4 regions of the Mesorhizobium sp. RSR380A genome follow, and region 4 is predicted to be linked to each of the others. Evidence: predicted binding sites of a transcription regulator. Region 4 holds the regulator's gene; each other region holds the start of a gene.
What was found. Region 4 encodes LexA, which represses DNA repair genes until DNA is damaged. Its sites were predicted from a motif close to TGTTCNNNNTGTGTTCNG; they were not measured.

Region 1 (3,583 bases), 5.3 Mb from region 4:
TAGAGATGGCCGCCATTCACCAGATTCGGCATTTCCTGGTAGAAGAAGGTGATCAGCAGCGAGGCTATGTGAGCGCCGTCGACGTCGGCGTCGGTCATGATGATCACGCGGTCGTAGCGCAAATCCTCGTCGCGGTATTTCGAGCGCGTGCCGCAGCCGAGCGCCTGAATCAGGTCCGAAATCTGCTGGTTGGCGGCTAGCTTGTCGTTGCCGGCGCTGGCGACGTTGAGGATTTTTCCGCGCAGCGGCAGCACCGCCTGGCTGGCGCGGTCGCGCGCCTGCTTGGCCGAGCCGCCGGCCGAGTCGCCTTCGACGATGAACAGTTCGGCGCCCGCGGCGGCATTCTGCGTGCAGTCGGCGAGCTTGCCGGGAAGGCGCAGCTTGCGCACCGCGCTCTTGCGCGACACTTCCTTTTCCTGGCGCCGGCGCACCCGCTCGTCGGCGCGCGCAATCACCCATTCCAGCAGCTTGGAGGCTTCCTGCGGATTGTCGGCCAGCCAGTGGTCGAAGGGATCGCGGATGGCGGTCTCGACAATGCGAATGGCTTCGATCGTTGCCAGCCTGTCCTTGGTCTGGCCGACGAATTCCGGCTCGCGAATAAACACCGACAGCATGCCTGCCGCCGAGATCATCACGTCTTCGGAGGTGACGATCGAGGCGCGCTTGTTGCCGACCAGGTCGGCATAGGCCCGAAGCCCGCGCGTCAGCACATTGCGAAAGCCGGCCTCATGCGTGCCGCCTTCGCCGGTCGGGATGGTGTTGCAGTAGGAGTTGACGAAGCCGTCACCGCCGAACCAGGTCACCGCCCATTCCAGCGAACCGTGGCCGCCCTGCTTCTCGCTCTTGCCGGCGAAGATTTCGCGGGTCACCTGGAAATCATCGCCGAGCGATGCCTTGAGATAGTCCTTCAAGCCGCCGGGGAAATGGAACTCCGCCTTGGCCGGCGTCTGGTCCTTTTCCTTGATCAGCGATGGGTCGCAGCTCCAGCGGATCTCGACGCCGCCGAACAGATAGGCTTTCGAGCGGGTCATGCGATAGAGCCGCGCCGGCTCGAAGGCGGCGCCCTTGCCGAAAATCTGCTCGTCGGGATGGAAGCGGATTTTGGTGCCGCGCCGGTTGTGCACTTCGCCGAGCTGCTCCAGCCCGCTCACCGGAACGCCGCGCGAGAACCTTTGGCGGTAAAGCTGGCGACCGCGCGCGACCTCGACTTCGAGATGGTCCGACAGCGCATTGACGACCGAGACGCCGACACCGTGCAGACCGCCGGAGGTCTCATAAACCTTGCTATCGAACTTGCCGCCCGAATGCAGCGTCGTCATAATGACTTCGAGCGCCGGCTTCTTGAATTTCGGATGCGGATCGACCGGAATGCCGCGGCCATTGTCGGTGACGGTCAGAAACCCGTCGGCCGACAGCTCGACATCGATGAAAGTGGCATGGCCGGCGACCGCCTCGTCCATCGAATTATCGATGACCTCGGCAAACAGATGGTGCATCGCCTTGTCGTCGGTGCCGCCAATATACATGCCGGGACGGCGCCGCACCGGCTCCAGCCCCTCCAGCACCTCGATGTCGGCGGCGCTATAGCCCTCGCTGCCGTCCTTGGTCGCGGCAGGACGCTTCGTGGCCTGCACCAGCGGGTCGGCCGGGCGCGAAGGTGTCCGAGCCGGTTGGGGCTGCTTTTCCAGATTGCCGAAAAGATCGTTGTTGTCGTCCATGCCTGCCATAGAATCCGGTGCCGCGAATCACCCGTCGATACTGCCACGCTTTTCGGCGCCAAGCGACGGAAGTTCCTGTTACGTTCGGGGATTTAACCCCTTCTTATCCTAAAACCTTTCGATAACCAAGCCGGCGGAAATAGGTCCGTGCGGAGCCGCTGGGATTCCTGAATCTTTAACAAAGCGGCCTAGCGTCGCCCCAACAAAACAAAAGACCACGAGAGTCAGGGGTTGGTTGTGAGGGGCAAGGCCATAACGATGATTGGCATCGCTGCCGTCTTCGGCGCGATTTCAATCTTTGCCGCGGATTTCTGGGTGAAAAGCCAGGCCAAGGCCGATGCCGAAGAGAAAACGGCGTCGATCCCGGCGCCCGCCGTCCCCAAGGTTGTCTTCAAGACCATCGTGGTGGCCAACGCGCCGCTGCGTTACGGCATGGAGCTTGACCGGGCGCAGCTCAGCGAAATCCCATGGTCCGAGGATTCGGTGCCGCAGGGCGCGTTCACCACAGTCAATGCATTGCTCGCCGAAGGCAGCCGCGTGGTATTGTCGCCGATCGAGATCAACGAGCCGGTGCTGATCAGCAAATTGTCGGGGCCGAACGGCCGCGCGACGCTGTCCAACATGATGACGCCCGGCATGCGGGCGGTGACAATCCGCACCGACGAGATCGCCGGTGTCGGCGGCTTCGTCATGCCGGGCGACCGGGTCGACGTGGTGCTGACACGCGATGCGGGCGAAATCCAGGAAGTGGCCAAGAACGCGCAGGGCGCTGCCGGATCGACCGTTACCTCCGAGATCGTCGTCTCCGACGCCAAGGTGCTGACCGTGGGGCAGGGCGCCGACGAGCGCCAGACCACACCGCAGATCGCCAATTCCGTGACCATCGAGGTGACGACCGAAGGCGCGCAGAAAGTGGCGCTTGCCCGCACCGTCGGCACCTTGTCGCTGTCGCTCCGCTCGGCCGCCGACGGTGGTGCCGCCAAGGACGGCGTCACCACCATCTCGTCCTTCGGCGGATCGGTCGCCTCCGGCGTCCAGGCCGCTGCCGGCGCGCTGTTCACTGCCGCGACCAAGGAGCCTGAGAAGCCGAAATTCAAGACGATCATCGTGACGCGCGGCACGCAGGTCGAAGAATACCAGGTTCCTGCGCGGGACCAGCAATAACTGCCGGTGGGAACCGGGCGAAGGACGGGACAGATGTCGGGACTTCATGCATTTCAGACGACGAAAGGGCTGCGCCCAATGCGGGCGCTTGCGGTGGGGGCTTGCCTTGCCGCGGCCGTAATGCTCGGCCTCAGCGCGCCAGCCAAGGCCGACAACGATATAGTCCATGTCTCGTCGACAACGAATGCGTCGATCAAGGTGGCCAAGGGCAAGCCGAAGACGGTCATGACCAATGCCGCCTTCTACCAGATCGTCATCGGCGATCCGGAGATCGCCAACGTCAATCCGCTGACCGACAAATCCTTCTATGTGCTGGGCAACAATCTCGGCACCACCGGCATCGCGCTGTTCGACGAGAACAAGCAGCTGGTCGGCACCGTAGACATCGAGGTGACGCTGGACACCGACCAGCTGGCCAGCACCATTCGCGCCAGCGTGCCGGACGCCAAGATCAAGGTCGGCTCGGCCAATGGCCGCGTCGTGCTGTCGGGCGAGGCCGATGACGCGGTCGCCGCCGAGAAGGCAAGCAAGATCGCCAGCCGCTTCTCCGGCAATGAGGAAGTGATCAATTCGGTCAACATCTCGTCCTCGCAGCAGGTTCAGCTCAACGTCCGCTTCGTCGAGATCAATCGCCAGGCCGGACAGGATCTCGGCGCCAAATACAGCGCCAATTTTGCTTACGGCATTGGCGGGCGCGACGT
Region 2 (3,583 bases), 840 kb from region 4:
CCTCGGTGACGAAGGACGCCGCGATCAGGTCGTCGGCGTCGAGGCGTAGGGAGCCTTCGACACCCCCCATGATGGCCGCGACCTTCTGGAAGGTCTGCATCTCGTGTTCAGTAACGCTGGCGTCTCGCATCCTGGCTTTCAGATCGGCGATGCGTCGGCCCAGTGAGGCCGACGTTCCGATTTCTCTGTTCGACATGGTGGCCTGCTCCTCCCCCAACCCATGCTGTGGACGTACTCAAGTCTGCCTATATATAAGGCAGCGCGAATACAGTCGCCGCAACGCGCGATATCTGGGAAGGTTCCGGCGCCAAATAGTCACGAAATAATACGTGGTGGGACTCGGGTATGTTGAGCGCCGACGCGGCGATAGACACCGCAGCCAGCGGCTGCGGCCATCGGCCTGGCCAACCCGCGTGGCGGGTCGCGAACGCGGGTCGGACTTGATCGCTGCGCGAACAGTCAGCGAGAAGCCGGCACCACGCCGGACACCGAGCGCGCCGTTTCGGGCGAAAACACCACGAAAGCAAAAACCAGAACGGCAGCGGCGACGATGAGCGAGCCGCCGGCGACGATCGGTTCAAGCGCCGGGTTTCCCTGCAGCATCACGTACAGCGCCGGCAGCATGATCACCAAGCCGAGAGTGTAGAGCCCGTAGTGGATCATGGCGACGCGACGCGCCGCCTTTTGCGGATTGAGCGCGTAGTAGCCGCCGAAGATGGCGCTCGTCACCCAACCGAGCAGATTGATATGCGCGTGCGCCGGAAAAGCGGCGTGGTCGCCCGAGATCGCCATCTGCAGGCCGGCCGCAATCCCCAACATCAGGAAAAAGATGGCAGTTTTGAAAAAGAGTTCCGAAATCCTCGGCATGTCATTTCTCCCCCTATGCGGTCTGCGACCGCTTGCGTCCTGGAGAATACACCCACGCGCAGAAATTTTCCACGCCGCGCTTATGGGCCATGCCTGCACAGCTTTTTGCACGCTGTTCGACTTTTCTGGCTGCCACAACCCGGCGCCGCCCCGCTACGGCGTCAGCAAGATGTCGGCGCCCGCTCGCTCGTCGAACACCACCGCGCAGCCGCGCCCCAGCGCCACTGCCGACAGCGCGTTGGCCACCGTCTCGTCCGGCGATACGAAATCACCGGTCAGCACTCGCAACTCCTCCACCGCCCTGGCCATTGACACGCAGTGCCCGGCAACGCGATCGCTCGTGCAGGCGTCAATGACGCTGACGAGGTCGATCATCTCGAACTGGCCCATACCGGCCTCCACAAAAACAGCGTCCCGTCGCGGATATGAACGCCGAGGCGAGAGACAATGTTCCGCAGGTCCGATGCCCAGGCGGAGCACTCGACAGCCCGACCTGGAACGGGCCGGCCGGCGACAACCGCTTCGCTTGACAATAGGCCCTGTTTGTTCTCTATTTGTTCGGCAAAAACGCCTCTCACAACAGACGCGGCTAATGCTGCAACGCCGCAAAGGGAACGGTCGGGATGGAGCCCACCATCCTGCATGCGGATCTCGACGCCTTCTACGCCTCGGTCGAGCAGCTGCTCGACCCGGCGCTCAGGGGCAAGCCGATCGCCGTCGGCGGCGGCGTCGTGCTTGCCGCTTCCTACGAAGCCAGGGTTTTCGGCGTGCGCGGCGGCATGCCCGGACAACGCGCGCGCGAGCTTTGCCCCGGACTGATTTTCGTCGGCGGCCATTTCGCCGACTATCAGCGGCTGGGCGACGCCGCCATCAAGGTGCTCGACGATTTCACGCCGCTGGTCGAGCGGATTTCCATCGATGAAGCCTTTGCCGACGTCGCCGGCTGCACGCATCTGTTCGGGCCGCCGGCCGAGATCGCCGCCACGGTGCGTCGGCGCGTCCGGGCAGAGCTCGGCCTGCCGATCTCGATCGGCGTGGCGCGCACCAAGCATCTGGCCAAGATCGCCTCGCAGGTGGCCAAGCCCGACGGGCTGGTGGTGGTCGATCCGGACACCGAACTTGCCTTCCTGCATGATCTGCCGGTCGGGCTGATGTGGGGCGTCGGCCCGGCGACCAGAGCGCGGCTGGCCGAGATCGGCATCGAGACCATCGGCCAGTTGGCAAAGACGCATGGTGGGGCGCTGCGAAGATTGCTCGGGCCCGCCGCCGGCGAAAAGCTGGCGTCGCTGGCATGGAACCGCGACCCGCGAAAGCTCGAAACCCACAGGCGGTCGCATTCCGCCGGCGCGCAGTCGGCGCTTGGCAGACGGCCGGCCGAGGCGCGTATCTTCGGACCCGTCCTGCTGCATCTGGCAGACCGGGTCGCCAGCCGGCTCAGGGCGAAATCACGGCCCGGGCGCACGGTGACGGTGCGCGTGCGTTTTGCCGATCTGCACGCTGTCACACGCTCGCTGACGCTCGAGCAGCCGATTTCGGCAACCGCGATGCTGGCCGAAATCGCCGGGGAGCTGGTGCGCGGCGTGCTGGCCGCCAACCCTCGAGAGAAGACCATCTCGCTGCTGGCGATTTCGGTGTCGCAGATGGAAGAAAGTGCCGAGCTGCAGCTGGAGCTGCCGCTCGGGCTTGCCGATGAAAAGCAGCGACCCGGCAGCAGGCAAGGCCTGGCGCGCTTTGGCGCCGACCGCGCCATCGACAAGATCCGCCAGCGCTTTGGCAGAGAGGCTGTCGGCTACGGCGCCGTGGCGCTGGAAGCCCGGCGCTCGGTTCCCGATGCCTTCCGCGAACTGGCGGAAAGGGAACTGTGAGTGCGGCGCGACGGCAAGGCCAATGTTTAGGCTGGGCCAGTCCGCGCTGCATTGCCGCTCTGTTTGAGCAGGCCGACCAACCAGGCCAGACCCGCCGCAGTTTCGGACATTTTTCGCACCGCAACCCGGCCACGCCATGCACGCCCAAGAACAACGCTTTGTCGATGAAGGTGGACTTGCAGTTAGTGCATCGGGACCAAGAAAACCCGGGGCGGGACGACGGCGCCGCGAAGGTTGACAGTGCCGATCCGTCTGGCATTATCGCGTAAGCTTGGAGGATTCACTATGAAGAAAACCTATTCGAAGCCTGTTCTGGTCAAAAAAGGCAAGCTTTCGCAGGTTACGGCGCTCGCCAATGGAGCGGGTTCCGGCCCGATCGAGTGAAGTCGTTGAGTCGGCTGTCGCCTGATCTGGCGGCCTCGCCTGACACTGGAGATGCGGCATGAAGAAGACCTATTCGAAGCCGGTGCTGGTCAAGAAGGGCAAGCTCTCGCAGGTTACAGCCGACAATGGTAACGGCTCCGGGCCGGTCGCCGTCTAGCAGCCGATTATCCGACGCCTCGTGCCGTCTGGCCGGGAACAGGGCTTTGGGTGCCCGACGTGGAGAGTGGAAAATGAGGAAGACCTATTCCAAGCCAGTGCTGGTAAAAAAGGGCAAGCTCTCGCAGATCACCGCGAACGGCGCTTCTGCTCCTATTCCGGGCTAAACTCGTTCCCCGGTAGATCGAGATCCTCCTGGCAGAGTCGGGCGGCTTGATCGTTTCCGGAGCATGATCTCCCGCAGGCGGCGGGACCGTTCAGCGCACAACCACCAGATCGTCGAGCACTAGCTGCCAATAGTGGCTCGTGGA
Region 3 (3,583 bases), 220 kb from region 4:
TGGCGCGCAGTGTAGCCGACATTGTCGAGGTCGTTGTGCTTGCCGCCGGCGCGCACGCTCTTCTGAGCGGTCGTGGCGCGCGAATAGGACCGCTTCTCCAGGCCGGTGAAGACGTTCTTGAACTGCACCATGCCGGCATTGGTGAACATCAGCGTCGGGTCGTTGCGCGGCACGAGCGGGCTCGACGCGACGACCTCGTGGCCCTCCTTGCGGAAATAGTCGAGGAATGTCGACCGGATCTCGTTCACGCCACTCATGACTGCTGCCTTTTCGCGAAAACCGCCGGCGCGGCCGGCGGACACTGGTCTCTGCTTTTAGAAGATCGACTTGGCCTTTTAGCGGGCACGCCCCACCCTGTCCAGAAACACGGAATTGGGCCAATCCGGCAACTGCCAAGCCGGCTTCACGCTGCCCAAAAACGAAAACCGCCGGCGCGAAGGCCAGCGGTTTGAAACGCAATACTAAAGAACTCGGTTACTTAAGCATCGGATAATAGACCGGATTTATGGCCGAACTCTGGCCGTACCCTACATGGCGCCGGATTCTTCCTCGAAGCCGTCGTCGCTTTCACCGCGCTCGGGGCCGCCATTTTCGAGAAACTTCTCGGCGATCAGCCCGGCATTCTGCCTGAGTGCCAGTTCGATCTCACGCGCCGTGTCGGGATTGTCGCGCAGGAACAGTTTGGCGTTTTCGCGACCTTGGCCGAGACGCTGCGAATTGTAGGAGAACCAGGCGCCCGACTTCTCGACCACGCCGGCCTTGACGCCGAGGTCGACCAGTTCGCCGGTCTTGGAGACGCCCTCGCCATACATGATGTCGAACTCGACCACCTTGAAGGGCGGCGCCAGCTTGTTCTTGACCACCTTGACCCGGGTCTGGTTGCCGACGACCTCGTCGCGGTCCTTGACCGAGCCGATGCGGCGGATGTCGAGGCGCACCGAAGCGTAGAATTTCAGCGCGTTGCCGCCGGTCGTGGTTTCGGGCGAACCGAACATGACGCCGATCTTCATGCGGATCTGGTTGATGAAGATGACCATGGTGTTGGAGCGCGAGATCGAGGCGGTCAGCTTGCGCAGCGCCTGGCTCATCAGACGCGCCTGGAGACCGGGCAGAGAATCGCCCATCTCGCCTTCGATTTCGGCGCGCGGCGTCAGCGCCGCCACCGAATCGACGACCAGCACGTCGATGGCGCCTGAACGCACCAGCGTGTCGCATATTTCCAGCGCCTGCTCGCCGGTGTCCGGCTGCGAGATCAAGAGGTTTTCCAGATCGACGCCGAGCTTGCGGGCATAGACCGGATCGAGTGCGTGCTCGGCATCGACGAAGGCGCAGATACCGCCTTTCTTCTGGGCTTCGGCAACTGTGTGCAGCGCCAGTGTCGTCTTGCCCGAGCTTTCCGGCCCGTAGATCTCGACGATGCGGCCGCGCGGCAGGCCGCCGACGCCAAGCGCGATGTCGAGGCCCAGCGATCCGGTCGGCACGGTTTCGATCTCGACGACCTGCTCGTTGGCGCCAAGCCGCATGATCGAGCCCTTGCCGAAGGCGCGCTCGATTTGCGACAGCGCCGCGTCCAGAGCCTTTGATTTGTCCACCGCTTTGTCCTCTACAAGCCGCAAAGAATTCTGAGCCATGATACATCACCCCTTGGTCGTCAATGAAGGCCGGACAATCCGTAATCCCTGCCCATTTTGTACTACTTTTGTTCTCGTTTGGCAAGAGGGGTCAAATATCTGAAAAGCAATCTTTATCCGGATTTGTTCTTTTTTTGTCTCATGGTTTCGTTTCCGGATGTATCCACCATTGGGCCAGACGCTCCGGCTGTTTCGATCGGCCGAATCGCCGGCTCGCCTGCGAAGCTCCGTCGCACAGCCTAGCGCTTGTCCGGTTCGAAAAACAAAGGTCATATCGCCGGCATGGTGAAATCAGCAAAGATACTGGCGGTGGGCGGCGCCCATATCGATCGCCGCGGCCAGGTGTCGGGCACGTACGTGCCCGCGGCGTCCAACCCCGGCACGATGCGCGAGGATGTCGGCGGCGGCGTATTCAACGCGCTGCGCAGCCTGGTGCGGCGCGGCGTCTCGGCCTCGCTTTTGTCGGTGCGCGGCGGCGATGCCTCGGCCGAGACGGTTGCGCGCGCCATCGCCGACTCCGGCATTGCCGACCTGTCGGCGGTTTTCCTCGACCGCACGACGCCGAGCTACACGGCGCTGATCGATCGCGACGGCGAGCTGATCACCGGCTTTGCCGATATGGCGCTCTACGATTTGGCGTTCCCCAAGCAGATCCGCCGCTCCAAGGTGCGCGAGGTGGTCGCCGAGGCCGATGCGGTGCTCTGCGACGCCAATCTGCCATCAACGGCGCTGGAGCGGCTGGTGGGGCTCGCCGCCGGCAAGCCGGTGTTCGCCATCGCCATTTCGCCGGCCAAGGTGGTGCGGCTGATACCGGTGCTGAAGGAACTCGCGCAGGTCTTCATGAACCGGCGCGAGGCCATGGTGCTGGCCGGCGTCGATGCCAATGCCACCGAGCGCGAGACCGTCGACGGACTGCGCTGCAGCGGCCTCACCAGTGGCGTGGTGACGGCGGGCGACGGCCCGGTGCTGGGATTCGACGAAGCCGGCGCCTTCTCTATCCTGCCGCCGGCGCCGAGAAAAGTCGCCGACGTCACCGGCGCCGGCGACGCGCTGGCCGGCGCCACCATCGCTGCCCTGCTGCGCGGCCTGGCATTGCGCCAAGCCCTCCGCGAAGGCGTTGCCGCGGCGACGCTCGCCATCGAAAGTTCGGATGCCGTGCCGGCCTTCACCGCCGCGATCTTCACCGAGGCACTGGCTCTTGTGCCCGACGCGCAGGAAATGGCATGAGGGCGGCCAATTGCCATTGCCGGAGCGCGACGTCCAAGCGGACGCGCGGATCTCCGGATCGGAGACCATCATGACACCGCAAAGCGCCCGCCCCTTCATCGACATCCACGCGCCCGTGGCCGAGGCGCTCGCCGCTGGCCGCCCGGTCGTGGCGCTGGAAAGCACCATCATCACCCATGGCATGCCTTACCCCGACAATGGCGCCATGGCCGCCAATGTCGAAAAGATCATCCTGGACAATGGCGCGGTGCCGGCGACGATCGCCGTGGTCGCCGGCCGCATCAAGATCGGACTGTCCGACGGCGAGCGCGAGTCGCTGGCCATGAACGGCGATGCCATGAAGCTGTCGCGCGCCGACCTCGGCTTTGCGGTCTCGCAAGGCCGCACCGGCGGCACCACGGTCGCCGCCACCATGATCGCCGCTGACATGGTCGGGATAAAGGTGTTCGCCACCGGCGGCATCGGCGGCGTCCACAAGGGCGCGGAAAAGAGCTTCGACATCTCGGCCGATCTCGACGAGTTGGCGCGCACGCCGGTCATCGTCGTCTCGGCCGGCGCCAAGGCGATCCTCGACATCGAAAAGACGCTTGAAGTGCTGGAGACGCGCGGCGTGCCGGTGATTGGCCATGGCTGCGAGACGATGCCGGCCTTCTGGTCGCGGCATTCGCCGTTCCGCGCGCCGCTGACCCTGCACAGACCGGAAGAGATCGCGCATTTCTACAAGA
Region 4 (3,583 bases):
CGCAGCGGATCGGCGGCATCCATTGCTTCGATTGTAGCGAGATCGGGTGTCGTGCTCATGATCCGGCGCCCCTCCATGGACAAACGCGCGCGGCGGAGCCTGCCGCCCAAACATGCCGGCGATCTTGAGTGGTCGCCCTTGAACTGTCAAACATTATATATAATTCACCCATTGAAAGGCTTTGATATATAATGATCCGCCCGAGCGTTTATGTCTGATGGATCACGATGCTGGATGACGAGCAGACCTCGAAGACGGAAGTGGCCTATCGCCTGCTCAGGCGCGATATTCTTGCGACCCGGCTGGCGCCTGCCGCGCCGTTGAAGCTGAGCACGCTGCGCAACACCTACGGCATCGGCTGGACGCCGTTGCGCGAGGCGCTGTCGCGGCTGGAGGCGGAACGGCTTGTGACCGCCATCAGCAACCGCGGGTTTGCGGTCGCTCCCGTCTCTCGGGCGGAGCTCGAGGATTTGGCACGTGCGCGGCTGGTGGTCGAACTGCCCCTGCTGGTGGAATCGATCGAGAAGGGCGACCGTGAGTGGGAAGACGCGGTCGTTGCCGCCCACTATCGTCTCTCACGGTGCGGGTCTGTTCTCGACGATCCATCGGATGATGCGGTCGACGCGTGGTACGAAAAACACGATGCCTTCCATGCGGCGCTGCTCAGTGCCGCGACATCCAGCTGGCTGCTGCGCTTCAATGCAACGATTTCCGACCAATTGCATCGCCATCACCGCTTTCTGGGTCTGGCCCCGACGCTGCGCGCCGCCGCCGGCCGCACGGACGGACACCGGAAGGCCGTGGCGGCCCTGCGCGACGCCGTGGCGATCGAACACCATACCGCCCTGATGGAAGCGGCCCTCGATCGCGACGTCGAACGTGCGAAAACTCTGATGACCGCTCACATCGGCTACACGCTGCGGGTCTATGCCCAGAGAGAACCCCGCGCGGATGCTGCGCAGCCCCGTCCGAAAAGGAAGCGGCGATCGTAGCCGACGACGCAGGGCACTTTGTCTTCGTTTCACCCCGTTGCTGGCAACTGGGCGCAGGCGGCGCTCGCAGCGCCGAACGTTACGCTGAACAAAACGTCAACACATTCATTAAACTTTAAAAGGTTGCGGAACACAACTGGAACAGATAGTGTTTGTTCTGGGTTTGTTTTTTCTGATTCTGGTTTCAGAACCCTTGGGGGCCGCGATGCTGACGCGCAAACAACATGAGCTTCTGATGTTCATCCATGAACGCCTGAAGGAGAGCGGAATCCCGCCGTCCTTCGACGAGATGAAGGAAGCGCTCGACCTCGCCTCCAAGTCCGGCATCCACCGCCTGATCACGGCGCTTGAGGAGCGCGGTTTCATTCGCCGGCTGCCGAACCGGGCGCGCGCGCTGGAAGTGCTGCGGCTGCCCGACTCGATCGCACCAGGCCTCAATGCGGCGAGGAAGTTTTCGCCGAGCGTCATTCAGGGCAGTCTTGGTCAAACCGGCCAAGGGCAAGGCGGCCAAGGACAAGGCGCGTTGGGCCAAGGCGGTCTCGGCCGCCAGATCAAGCCGGGCTCGCCGTCGCGTTCGATGTCGGCCGGCAATGACGATGCCGTTTCCGCGATTTCAATCCCGGTTATGGGACGCATCGCCGCCGGCGTGCCGATCGACGCCATCCAGCATCAGACCCATTCGATCTCGGTGCCGCCCGATATGATCATGGGCGGCGAACACTACGCGCTCGAGGTCAAGGGCGATTCGATGATCGAGGCCGGCATTTTCGATGGCGACACGGTCATCATCCGCAATGCCGACACAGCCAGCCCCGGCGAGATCGTGGTGGCGTTGGTCGACGATGAGGAAGCGACCCTGAAACGCTTCCGCCGCAAGGGCGCCTCGATCGCCCTGGAAGCCGCCAACCCGGCCTACGAGACCCGCATTTTTGGACCGGACAGGGTGAAGGTGCAGGGCAAGCTTGTCGGATTGATCCGGCGCTACTGAGCCGGCTTGGGTTTGTACTTTTCACGCTGGTTGTAAGGCGGCAGGCCGCGCGCTTCGCGGGAGAAGCGGCGTTGCTCGTGCCAGGGGCGATACGGCTTGTCGACGGCGAAGCGGATGGTTGGCGCTGCAGCTGCCGATTGCGGATCGAAGAAGACGGCGGCGCTGCCGTCGCGGGCCAGCTGTTTCTTCGTCACGACCAGCACCAGCGGGTCGCGGCACGGATTGTAGGCGGTGGCGTCATCGATGACGATCAGGCTCGCGAAGGCACAGGCCGGCCGCGCCGTCTTGCGGTCTTTCGCAAGCGCTACAATGGCTCCGGAAGGGTGCCGGGCGATACAGAGATCGCCGGTGCAATAGAAGGGCGAGCCGGGCGGCAGATCGAGCGGATCGAGATCGAACCGCGTATCTGTTGACTCGAAAATCTCAGGTGGGATAATGGTTTCGGCCCGCAGCGCCCGTTTCCAATTGTCCGTGGTGAATTCGTTGGAGCGTTCGCGGTTGAGGGCGAGTTCGCCGCCACCGATCGGCATGGCCACCAGATGCGCATCCTCGGATATGAGCACGTCGGGCGTAAGCACCTGCGGCACCGTCAACAGGCCGGCCAGCGCGAAAGGCACGGCCGCCAACCTGAGCCAGGTGGTGGCCATGGTGGCGATGACGAGGGCGACCGCCACCAACAGCACCGAGCGGATGGAGATCAGCCCGACGGCGTCGACCGGCGAGCGCTCGGAAATCCAGGCCGATATAGCGATCATCGCCATCAGACCCTTGCCCATCACATAGAGGAACGGCCCGTCGGCGCCGAACGGCATCGCCAGTGCGCTGAGCACGGCAAAAGGCATGACGATCAACGAAACAATCGGCATCACGGCCAGATTGGCGATCAGGCTGAGCGGCGACACACGCTGAAAATGCCAGATGGCGAACAGCAAGGTTGCACTGCCGGCGATGATCGAGGTCATGGCGAGGCCGCCCATGGCCAGCGCGAATTTTCGCGACAGGAAGCCGACGAAGGAGCGCTTTGCCGGCGGCGTTCTCACCTTGTCGGCGCGGTAATCGGCCCAGCCGGCATAGGCGCCGACAAGGGCGGCGGTGGCAGCAAACGACATCTGGAAGCTGGGACCGACCACCTCGTGCGGCGACATCAGGATGACGGCAATGGCGGAGATCGCCAGATTGCGCATGGTGAGTGCGGCGCGATCAAACAGCACGGCGACAAGCATGACCGCCAGCATGATGAAGCTGCGCTCGGCGGCAACCACGACGCCTGAAATGACGAGATAGGCGGCGATGGAGACGAGTGCTGCCACTGCTGCATATTTCTTGACTGGGCGGCGCGAAGAGAAATCGGGAAACAGCGCAAAGGCGCCACGCAGCAACGCCATGATGGTGCCGGCAACCAGCGCCATGTGCAGGCCGGAGATGGAGATGATGTGGTAGATGCCGGTGCGCCGCATCGCTTCGTTGACCTCGTCCGGGATGCCGGCGCGCACCCCGACAATCAACGCCGCGGCAATCTCGCCTTCGGCGCCGCCGATTTTGCCCCTGATATGGTCGGCAATGTTTTCGCGCGCGTTCTCGATTGCCGAGGAGAGCCGCGCGG

Region 1: a site for LexA is predicted at 1,789-1,806, ahead of parE (DNA topoisomerase IV subunit B). Genes of this name have one in related genera too.
Region 2: a site for LexA is predicted at 1,412-1,429, ahead of dinB (DNA polymerase IV). Genes of this name have one in related genera too.
Region 3: a site for LexA is predicted at 1,690-1,707, ahead of recA (recombinase RecA). Genes of this name have one in related genera too.

Annotation. Positions count from the first base shown of each region.
Region 1 covers NZ_JBTTIB010000001.1:370,524-374,106, reverse strand. The annotation lists gene parE (DNA topoisomerase IV subunit B) at 1-1,718, opposite strand, end outside; gene cpaB (Flp pilus assembly protein CpaB) at 1,977-2,882, shown strand; gene ACYG9Z_RS01915 (type II and III secretion system protein family protein) at 2,961-3,583, shown strand, end outside.
Region 2 covers NZ_JBTTIB010000001.1:4,849,890-4,853,472, reverse strand. The annotation lists gene ACYG9Z_RS23385 (hypothetical protein) at 1-196, opposite strand, end outside; gene ACYG9Z_RS23380 (heme-copper oxidase family protein) at 460-867, opposite strand; gene ACYG9Z_RS23375 (hypothetical protein) at 1,021-1,257, opposite strand; gene dinB (DNA polymerase IV) at 1,491-2,732, shown strand; gene ACYG9Z_RS23365 (hypothetical protein) at 3,018-3,116, shown strand; gene ACYG9Z_RS23360 (hypothetical protein) at 3,175-3,273, shown strand; gene ACYG9Z_RS23355 (hypothetical protein) at 3,347-3,439, shown strand; gene ACYG9Z_RS23350 (hypothetical protein) at 3,530-3,583, opposite strand, start outside.
Region 3 covers NZ_JBTTIB010000001.1:5,460,933-5,464,515, reverse strand. The annotation lists gene alaS (alanine--tRNA ligase) at 1-257, opposite strand, end outside; gene recA (recombinase RecA) at 528-1,631, opposite strand; gene ACYG9Z_RS26480 (carbohydrate kinase family protein) at 1,914-2,858, shown strand; gene ACYG9Z_RS26475 (pseudouridine-5'-phosphate glycosidase) at 2,929-3,583, shown strand, end outside.
Region 4 covers NZ_JBTTIB010000001.1:5,684,895-5,688,477, reverse strand. The annotation lists gene kynU (kynureninase) at 1-59, opposite strand, end outside; gene ACYG9Z_RS27645 (GntR family transcriptional regulator) at 228-992, shown strand; gene lexA (transcriptional repressor LexA) at 1,198-1,980, shown strand; gene ACYG9Z_RS27635 (ComEC/Rec2 family competence protein) at 1,974-3,583, opposite strand, start outside.